DNA from 2 places in the Promicromonospora sp. NPDC052451 genome. Region 2 is predicted to be linked to the other one. Evidence: predicted binding sites of a transcription regulator. Region 2 holds the regulator's gene; the other holds the start of a gene.

Region 1 (4,809 bases), on a different contig from region 2:
TGGGGCAGTCCCTCGTGCGCGATGCCCGGCCCGACCTTCACGCCGACGGCAGGCACGGTCTCGCGCAGCGCCCAGACCGCGTCGAGCGGAGGTTCGTAGGCGCGGGGGTCGAAGATGCGACGGCTGCGCCCGCCCGGGCCGCCGACCCGGCGCGCCGGGTCGGCGTACACGCCCTCGATGCCCTCCGCACGCAGGTCGAGGCCCAGCCCGTCCGCGTGCCGGACGTCCGCCTCGGGGAAGTGGCGCAGGTTCCAGCGGGCGATGGCCGCGGTGCACTCGTCCAGGTCGGTCGCGACCACGCGCAGGCCAGTCCCGGCGAAGGCGAGGGAGTCCGCCCCGATGCCACAGGTCAGGTCGGCGAGCGCGGTGAGCCCGGCGTCGAGGTACCGTCGGGCGTGCAGCGCGGCGACGAGGAGCCGCGTGGCCTGCTCCAGGCCGTCCGCGGTGAAGAGCATCCCGTCCGCGAAGTCGCCGAACTTGGCCCGTGCCCGGGCGCGCAGCCGGGACTGGGTGACGACCGCGGCCGCGAGGTCGGGCGCCACGCCCTGGGCGCGCAGGGTCGTCACCGTCTTCATCGCCTGCCGCTCGTCGTAGGGCGGCAAGGCGCCAAGCAGGGCCCAGCCGTCGGGGCTGAGGAGTTTGCTCAGAATCGCCGCATCCATGGGAAGATCTTTCCACGTTTGTCCTGGTCGTGGCGAGGGACCGGACGAATCCTTTTCGGAGAGATGGCGTGTTTCCGGGATGCGTGGCGCATGCCGGGGGCCCGGAGGGTGAGCAGGCTCACGCGATTGGCACTCGCCTTGACCGAGTGCTAGCGCCGACCTAGATTTGGGGTTGTTCGCCGCCGCGGAGCCCGGTCCACGGGCCCGTGACGGAGGACCCAGACGTTCGTGCCCGCCGGCACCCGCGACGACGGCGGACCGTCGAACGTTCGAGCCCCTTAAGTCCATCACGATGCAGATCTCTCGATCCGCTCACGAAAGAGGAGGTCCGACGTGTCGGTCCCCATCAAGCCGCTCGAGGACCGGATCGTCGTCAAGGCTCTCGAAGCCGAGACCACGACCGCTTCCGGCCTGGTCATCCCGGACACCGCGAAGGAGAAGCCCCAGGAGGGCGAGGTTCTGGCCGTGGGCCAGGGCCGCATCGACGACAACGGCAACCGTGTGCCGCTGGACGTCGCCGTCGGTGACAAGGTGATCTACTCCAAGTACGGCGGCACCGAGGTCAAGTACGCGGGCGAGGACTACCTGGTCCTCTCGGCCCGTGACATCCTCGCCGTGGTCGTGGGCTGATCTCAGCCCCGCACCCTGCTTGAAGCAGAGGGCCCCGCACCGGATCGGTGCGGGGCCCTCTGTCGTTGCGTCGTGCTCTGCTTCGTCGTCAGTGCGCGCCGGACAGCTGTCTGTGGTCAGGCGGAGACCAGGTCAGGAGTGGGTCAGGGGTGGTGCGAGAACTGGTGCGGGAACCTGGTCAGGCCGAGACGGACTTGCCGGCGAGGATCGCGGAGCGCTCGTCCTCGCTGAGGCCGCCCCACACGCCGTACGGCTCGCGCACGCGGAGCGACTGCTCGCGGCACTGCATCATCACGGGGCAGGAGCGGCAGATCGCCTTGGCCGCCTCCGCGCGGCGCCGCCGGGTCGAACCCCGCTCGCCCTCGGGGTGGAAGAACAGGGTGTCGTCCGCGTCGCGGCACGCTCCCTGGTACTGCCATTCCCACAGCTCCATCACCGGACCGGGAAGCCTCGAGATCTCCGTCATGGCGAACAACCTACAAGTTGTGCAGAAGTTGTTCAAGGGGCAATTCCTCTTCATGTGGTTCGAATCGAGTCGGGTGGAACCGCGCCACGGCTGACCGGGTTTGTTCGGATGTGAACCGAATTCGACCGAGATCGGCGGCACGCCGGATTTCGCAGTGGCGCGGAGGGGCCCGGGTGGGCAGAATCGAGTCCATGACTTCTTCGCGGCCTGCCCAGAACCCGGGCGGGTCACGTACATCCAGCCCCGGGCTGGCCGTCGCGGCGGTGGCCCGGCGCCTCGGGGTCGCTCCCGCCACCCTGCGCACGTGGGACCGCCGTTACGGGCTCGGCCCGTCGGGCCGCACCGCGGGGTCGCACCGTCGCTACACACCGGACGACGTCGCCCGGCTGCTGGTGATGCGACGGCTCACGCTGGAGGGCGTCGCGCCCGTCGACGCCGCGCGCGCCGCGGTCGAGGCCGGCGACGCCGAGCTGGAGGTCGCCACCCGGACCGCCCCGGCGCTGCCCGCCGTGCAGGTCGAGGGCGCCGGCGACGACATCGAGGACGGCGACGAGCCCGAGTTCGCGGAGACCTTCGTCGGCACGGTGGAAGCACCGGACGAGGAGGACGACCCCGACGGCGGCGCCGGTCCGGCGTCGTCGGAGGACGTGGCGCAGGAACCGCGGCGCGCCCGGCTGCGGGCCCTGCCCGGCGGGGCGACGGGGGAGCCCGCCGGCCGCCAGGCGGGCGGCGGGCCGGCGCTCGGCCCGCGGTCGGCCACTGCGCCGGCACCGACCTCCGGACGGGTGTCCGCCCTGGTCGACGCGGCCCTGGCCTACAGCCGTACCGCCTGCGACAACCTCCTCGTGCTCGGTCCGGACGGCGACCCCGCCACGTGGTGGACCGACCTCGTGGAACCGGCGTGGCTGCGGCTGTCCGAGCGCACGGTGCTCGCCGGCCCCGGTGAGATGCCGGAGGTGGTGCTCGCGACCTCCGCCCTGCGGGCGCTGCGCAACTACACGGAGGAGTTCGAGCGCGCGATGGTGGAGGCGGGCGGCCCGCCGGCCAACCACCCGAGCCGGATGCGCAAGATCGTCCTGGTGTTCGCCGCCCCCGACGAGGTGGTGCCGCTGTCGGCGCACGCGCTCGCCGCGGCGCTGGCCGCGCAGGGCTCGATGGCGCGCATCGTCACGGGCCCCGCCAGCACGCACCGCTCGGTCGAGCTGGTCACGATGGTCCGCCCGACGGCGGTCGTGCTGGCCACGACGCAGAACAAGCCGGACCTCGACGTGGTGCACGCCGTCAACGAGAGCTACCCCGACCTGCCGATCTTCGTGGGCCTGCGGGCGGACGCCGCCGCGACGGACCTGCCGTTCGGCCCCACGGTGCAGCGCGTGCGCTCGTTCACCGGCCTGCTGCACGAGGTGCTCGCCGTCATCAAGGCGAGGTGACGCACGCCTCGGGTGGCCATCACCACCCGGCCGGGTTCCACGGGCGCACCCGCCGTAGACTTGCTGCATGACGGACCAGACCTCGCCGGGCGACCCGTTCGGTTTCCTCGGGCTCACCTATGACGACGTCCTGCTGCTGCCGGGTTACTCCGACCTGGCGCCGTCGGACATCGACACGACGTCTCGCCTCACGCGCGAGATCTCGCTCAAGATCCCGCTGCTCTCCGCGGCGATGGACACGGTCACCGAGTCGGCCATGGCGATCGCCATGGCGCGTCAGGGCGGCCTGGGGGTGCTGCACCGCAACCTCTCCATCGAGGACCAGGCCTACCAGGTCGACCTCGTGAAGCGGACGCAGACCGGCATCATCACCAACCCGGTCACCATCGGCCCGGACGCCACGCTCGAGGAGCTCGATACCCTCGCGGGCCAGTTCCGGATCTCCGGCTTCCCGGTGGTGGACTCCGACAACAAGCTCATCGGCATGGTCACCAACCGTGACCTGCGCTTCACGCCCGTCGCCGAGTGGGCCACCACCAAGGTGGACGAGGTGATGACCCCGCAGCCGCTGATCACGGGCCCGGCCGGCATCTCGCGGGACGACGCCACGCTGCTGCTGCGCAAGCACAAGCTGGAGCGGCTCCCGCTGATCGACCCCGACGGCCGCATCACGGGGCTCATCACCGTCAAGGACTTCGTCAAGTCGGAGCAGTTCCCGGACTCGTCCAAGGACGGCCAGGGCCGCCTGATGGTCGGCGCCGCGATCGGCTACTTCGGCGACGCGTGGCAGCGCGCCACCGCCCTGATCGAGGCGGGCGTGGACGTGCTCGTGGCCGACACCGCGCACGGCAACGTCCGCATGCTGATCGACATGGTCAAGCGCCTCAAGACCGACCCGGCCACCAAGGACGTCCAGGTGATCGGCGGCAACGTCGCCACCCGCCAGGGCGCGCAGGCATTCGTCGACGCCGGGGCCGACGCCGTGAAGGTCGGCGTCGGGCCGGGCTCCATCTGCACCACCCGCGTCGTGACCGGCGTGGGCGTCCCGCAGATCACCGCGGTCTACGAGGCGTCGCTCGCGGCCAAGCCCGCGGGTGTCCCCGTGATCGCCGACGGCGGCCTCAAGCACTCCGGCGAGATCGGCAAGGCCCTCGTGGCCGGCGCCGACAGCGTGATGCTCGGCTCGCTGTTCGCGGGCTGCGAGGAGACGCCGGGTGACCTGGTGCTCGTCAACGGCAAGCAGTTCAAGACCTATCGCGGCATGGGTTCGATGGGCGCCATGTCGTCGCGCGGCAAGAAGTCGTACTCGAAGGACCGGTACTTCCAGGCCGAGGTCACCAGCGACGACAAGATCGTGCCCGAGGGCATCGAGGGCCAGGTCGCCTACAAGGGCCCGCTGGCCACCGTGGCGCACCAGCTCATCGGCGGTCTGCACCAGACGATGTTCTACACCGGCGCGCGGACGGTGCCCGAGCTGCAGGCCAACGGCCGGTTCGTGCGCATCACGTCGGCGTCGCTCAAGGAGAGCCACCCGCACGACGTGCAGATGACGGTCGAGGCGCCGAACTACTCGGGCTTCTAGCGGGCGGGTGCGGGCGGAGCGGTGGTCGCGGGAGCGGCT
Region 2 (4,809 bases):
GTGTCCAGCTCGAGCACGGTGCCGAGCGCGGCCGCCGTCATCGGCACCTGGAGGGTGCAGTGCAGCTCGTCGCCGCGGCGCACGAACGTGTCGTGCGCCCGCTCGCGGATCTCGACGTACAGGTCGCCGGCGGGGCCGCCACCCGGGCCCACCTCGCCCTGCGCGGAGAGCTTGATGCGGGTGCCGGTGTCCACGCCGGCGGGCACGTTGACGGCGATGGTGCGGCGCGAGCGCACGCGCCCCTCGCCGGCGCAGTCGGTGCAGGGCTCGGGGATGACGGTGCCGAAGCCGCCGCACGCGGAGCACGGCTGGTTGGTCATGACCTGGCCGAGGAACGAGCGCGCCACGCGCTGCACCGAACCGCGGCCGTGGCAGACGTCGCAGGTGCGGGCATGCGTACCCGGCCGCGCGCCGTCGCCGCCACAGGTGTTGCACACCACGGCGGTGTCCACCTGGATCTCGCGCTTGGCGCCGAAGACGGCCTCGCCGAGCTCGATGTCGAGCCGGACCAGCGCGTCGTTGCCGCGGCGGGCGCGCGGGACCGGCCCCGAGGGCTGCCCGCCGCCGAAGAACGTCTCGAAGATGTCCTGGAAGCCGAACCCGGCCCCGAACCCGCCGCCGGCGCCCCCACCGGGGGCGGTCGGGTCCACGCCCATGTCGTACTGCTGGCGCTTGTCCGGGTTGGAGAGCACCTCGTAGGCGCGCGCGACGTCCTTGAACCGGTCCTCGCCCGCCTCGCCCGCCACGTCCGGGTGCAGCTCGCGGGCCAGCTTGCGGTATGCCTTCTTGATCTGCTCGGGCGAGGCGTCGCGCGGGACACCGAGGATCTCGTAGTAGTCGGTCACAGGTCTCTCTTTGTGAGGAGGTTTGTGGAAGGGGTGTGTCAGCCGGGCAGAACTCGCGACAGGTAGCGCGCGACGGCGCGCACCGCGGCGATGGTGCCCGGGTAGTCCATGCGGGTGGGGCCGATCGAGCTCAGGATCGCGACGCTGTCGCCGTCGGACGAGCCGTAGCCTGACGTGACCACGGAGGTCTCCGACAGTCCGGCGAGCCGGTTCTCGTGGCCGATGCTGACGGCCACGCCGGCCTCGTCGGACATGTCGGTGAGGAGACCGAGCAGGACGACCTGCTCCTCGAGCGCCTCGAGCACGGGGCGCAGGCCCTGCTCGAACCGCATGCCGGAACGCGCCAGGTTCGCCTGACCCGTGAGCACGATGCGTTCCTCGCTCTCCTCGGCGAGCGCCGCCGTGACGACCTCGGCCACCGCGGTGGCCAGCGCCCGGTGCTCGTCCGGCATCGCCTCGGTGAGCCGCGCGAAGGCGCTGCCGATCTCCGTGAGGCGGTGGCCGGCGGCCGCGGCGTTGAAGCGGGCGCGCAGCTCGCCGAGCGTCCCGTCGTCCAGGGTGACCGGCACGTCGAGGAAACGCTGCTCCACCCGCCCCGTGTCGGTGATGACGACCACGAGGAGGCGCCCCTCGGCCGTGGGCACGAGCTCCAGGTGCCGCAGCCCGGACCGGCGCAGCGACGGGTACTGCACGACGGCGACGTGCCCCGTGAGCTGGGCGATGAGCCGCCCGGCGCGTGCCACGACGTCGTCCAGGTCGACCGCCTCGGACAGGAAGGTCTCGATGGCGCGCTTCTGCGGCTGGGTCAGCGGCCGCACCTCGGCGAGCTGGTCCACGAAGAGGCGGTAGCCCTTGTCGGTCGGGATGCGCCCGGCCGACGTGTGCGGCTGCGCGATGAGCCCGGCCTCCTCCAGGGCGGCCATGTCGTTGCGCACCGTCGCCGGGGAGACGCCGAGCTTGTGCCGCTCGGTGAGGATGCGCGAACCGACGGGCTCCCGTGTGCGGACATAGTCCTCCACGATCGCCCGCAGGACATCGAGCCTGCGTTCCTCGCTCATCGCGCTCACCTCCGTCCAGTAGAACGTCCAGGACCTGCACCCGGGTTCCTGCCCGCTCTCCAGCACTCTCAACGACCGAGTGCCAATCCTACGCGGCATGCGCCAGCGGCCAAGTCCCCGACCCGCTGTCGGCTCTCCGCGTACACAGTGCCCGCACACTCCGGCGCGCGAACGACGGGAGCGCACGGGCTCCCTCGTTCGGTCATCTGCAACACTCTCGCCCGCAAGATCGGTCGGTTGCCCCGAGATCGGTCGGTCGGCGGACCGATCTCGGGGCAACCGACCGATCATCCCCGTGCGCTCGGCGCAACCGACCGAAGTTCGGGCAGCTGCGGGTACGCGGATCCGCTCAGGTGCGCAGCGCGCCCCCGAGGCTGCTCGGGCGCAGCGCGCCCCAGAGACTGCTCGGGCGCAGCGCGCCCCCGAGGCTGCTCGGGCGCAGGGCGCTGCCCACCGTCTAGGGCGATGCCTTAGGCACCACCGATCCGTCCGCGGGAACCGGCACCGAAGATGCGGCGACCACCCGATCCGCGGGCACCACCTCAGCGACGAGTCTGGGACCACTGCCGGCGCGGGGCCGGCAGGGACCAGGAGGCACCACCATGTTCGGCTTTTCCGAGTACACCGACTACCGCCGCCACGAGCAGGACGTCGACCGCCGCGCCGAGCAGGCCCGGGTCGCCCGCGAGCAGCGGGACGCCGCCCGCCGCCAGGACGCCGAGCGGCGCGCCGCCGAGCGGACCGCACGCGCCGGCCGCCGCGGTCCGGCCCGCGCCCGGGTCGCCTGACCCGGCGCGGGCCGGGGCGACGGTTGAGCCCGCCCATGACGGCAGACCTCACCAGGACGGCGACCAGCGCCGGCCGGACCACCGGACCGGCATGGGACGATGAGCCCATGCCGGTCCCTCGCGCGCGCCTGGTGGGCCGAGCCCGCGAGCTCGGCACGCTCACCGCCGCACTCGACGACGTCCGCGGCGGCGCCGGCCGCACCGTCGTGATCGCCGGCGAGGCGGGCATCGGCAAGACCCGCCTGCTCGACGAGCTCGCCGCGCGCGCCGACGGCGTCACCCTCCTCACCGGGCAGTGCGCCGACGAGGGATCCGGCCCCCTGCCCTACGCGGCCCTCGCCGGCCTGCTGCACGCCCTCGTCCGGACCCAGGGCCCCGAGGCCGTCGTGGCTGCGGCCGGACCGGCGGCCGGCGCCCTGTCCCCGGTGGCGCCCCAGCTCGTCGCCCCCGGCTCCGGCGCCGGAGCCGACCGCCTCCCCGAGGTCCTCACGAACCTGCTCGCCGGGCTCGCCGCCGAACGCCCCGTCGTCGTGGTCATGGAGGACCTGCACTGGTCCGACGACATCACCCGCGCCGTCGCCCTCCGCCTCGCCCGTACCGCACCGCCCGGCCTGCTCCTGCTGCTCACCTACCGCAGCGACGACGTCGGACGCGCGCACCCCCTGCGCACCGTCATGGCCGAGCTCGACCGGGCCCGCCTCACGACCCGCCTCGACCTGCCCCGCCTGGGCGAGCCCGAGATCCGCGAGATGGCCCAGGACCTGCTCGACGCCGGCCTCGACGCCACCTCGATCGCCGACCTGGCGGACCGCAGCGAGGGCGTCCCCTTCTACGTCGAGGAGCTGGTCGGCTTCCTCGGCACCGACCTGCCCGACTCCCTGCGCGACATCCTGCTGCTGCGCTACTGGAACCTGAGCCGCGCGGCCCAGGCCCTGTGCCGCGTGGTCGCGGCCGCCGGACCCCGCGTCTGGTACGACGTGCTCGACGACGTCCTGGCCGACCCCTCGACGGCATCCGGACCACGCGTCGTCCCCGACGGCGCCGAGCCCGAGGAAGCGGTCCGCGAGGCGGTCGAGGCACAGGTGCTGGTGGTCACCGACGTCGGGTACGCATTCCGGCACGCGCTGGTGCAGGAGGCCGTGTACGCCGAGCTGCTGCCCGGCGAGCGGCGCCGGCTGCACGCCGCCTACGCCCGGGCGCTGGAGCAAGCCCTGGTCCGGCGCGCCCGGTCGGTCGCGAAGCTGTCCCGCATCGCCGACCACTGGTGGCGCGCCGGGATGCTCGACAGGGCGCTCGCGGCGGCCGTCGAGGGCCACCGGGCCGCGGTGGACGGCGCGGCGTCGTCCACCGCGGTCGCCCTGGGTGAGCGCGCCCTGGAGCTCTGGGACCAGGTGCCCGACGCCGAGGCCGTGGCCGGCCTGCCGCGTCATGAGCTGCTCCGCACGGTCGCCGAGTCGCTGCGCGGGGCCACCCGGACCACCCGGGCCCTGGCCGTGGCGCACGAGGCGGTCGACGAGTGGCCCGCCGACGACCCGGCGGGGCTGGCCCGCATGCTCTCCGACGCGGCGCTCATCGCGGGCCACGCCGGCTCGGACGAGGGGCCCGAGCTGGTCGAACGGGCCCTGGCCCTCGTCGAACCGGGCCGGGACGACGCGGTGCGCGGGCTGCTCCTGATGCTGCGGGCGCGCCGCGAGATGCTCGTCGGCCGCCCCCGGGAGGCGATCGAGGCCGCGACGGCCGCCTACGACGCCGGCCGCGCGATCGGCAGCGCCGAGGTCGTGTCCGTCGCGCTGAACCTGCGGGGCGTGAGCCGAGTGCAGCTCGGCGACCCCGGCGGCCACGCCGAGATCGAGGCCGGCCGCGAGGCGGCCGGGGACATCTGGCACGGCCTGAGCCGGTACTACGTCAACGGGTCGGACGCCTGGCTCGTCGTGGGCGACTGGGCCCGGGCTGCCGCGATCGCCGAGGAGGGGATGAGCGCCGCCCGCCGGTACGGCTCGTCCGACTCGACCCGGATCATGATCGAGGGGAACCTCGCCGAGGCACAGATCGGGCGCGGCGACTGGGCCGAGGCCGCCGCCTGGTACGAGCGCGTCGTCCCGCCGATCCACGACAGCG

Evidence for each region. The regulator HrcA, encoded in region 2, represses chaperone genes, less so after heat shock. The targets are predictions, from matches to a motif close to TTNGCACTCGNNNNNNNCGAGTGCNAA.
Region 1: a site for HrcA is predicted at 789-815, ahead of groES (co-chaperone GroES). Genes of this name have one in related genera too.

The regions. Positions count from the first base shown of each region.
Region 1 covers NZ_JBIUAP010000007.1:324,469-329,277, reverse strand. The annotation lists gene ACIG47_RS15080 (SAM-dependent methyltransferase) at 1-662, opposite strand, end outside; gene groES (co-chaperone GroES) at 996-1,292, shown strand; gene ACIG47_RS15070 (WhiB family transcriptional regulator) at 1,471-1,758, opposite strand; gene ACIG47_RS15065 (MerR family transcriptional regulator) at 1,950-3,188, shown strand; gene guaB (IMP dehydrogenase) at 3,256-4,770, shown strand.
Region 2 covers NZ_JBIUAP010000006.1:49,390-54,198, forward strand. The annotation lists gene dnaJ (molecular chaperone DnaJ) at 1-845, opposite strand, end outside; gene hrcA (heat-inducible transcriptional repressor HrcA) at 884-1,903, opposite strand; gene ACIG47_RS12155 (hypothetical protein) at 2,506-2,691, shown strand; gene ACIG47_RS12160 (ATP-binding protein) at 2,799-4,809, shown strand, end outside.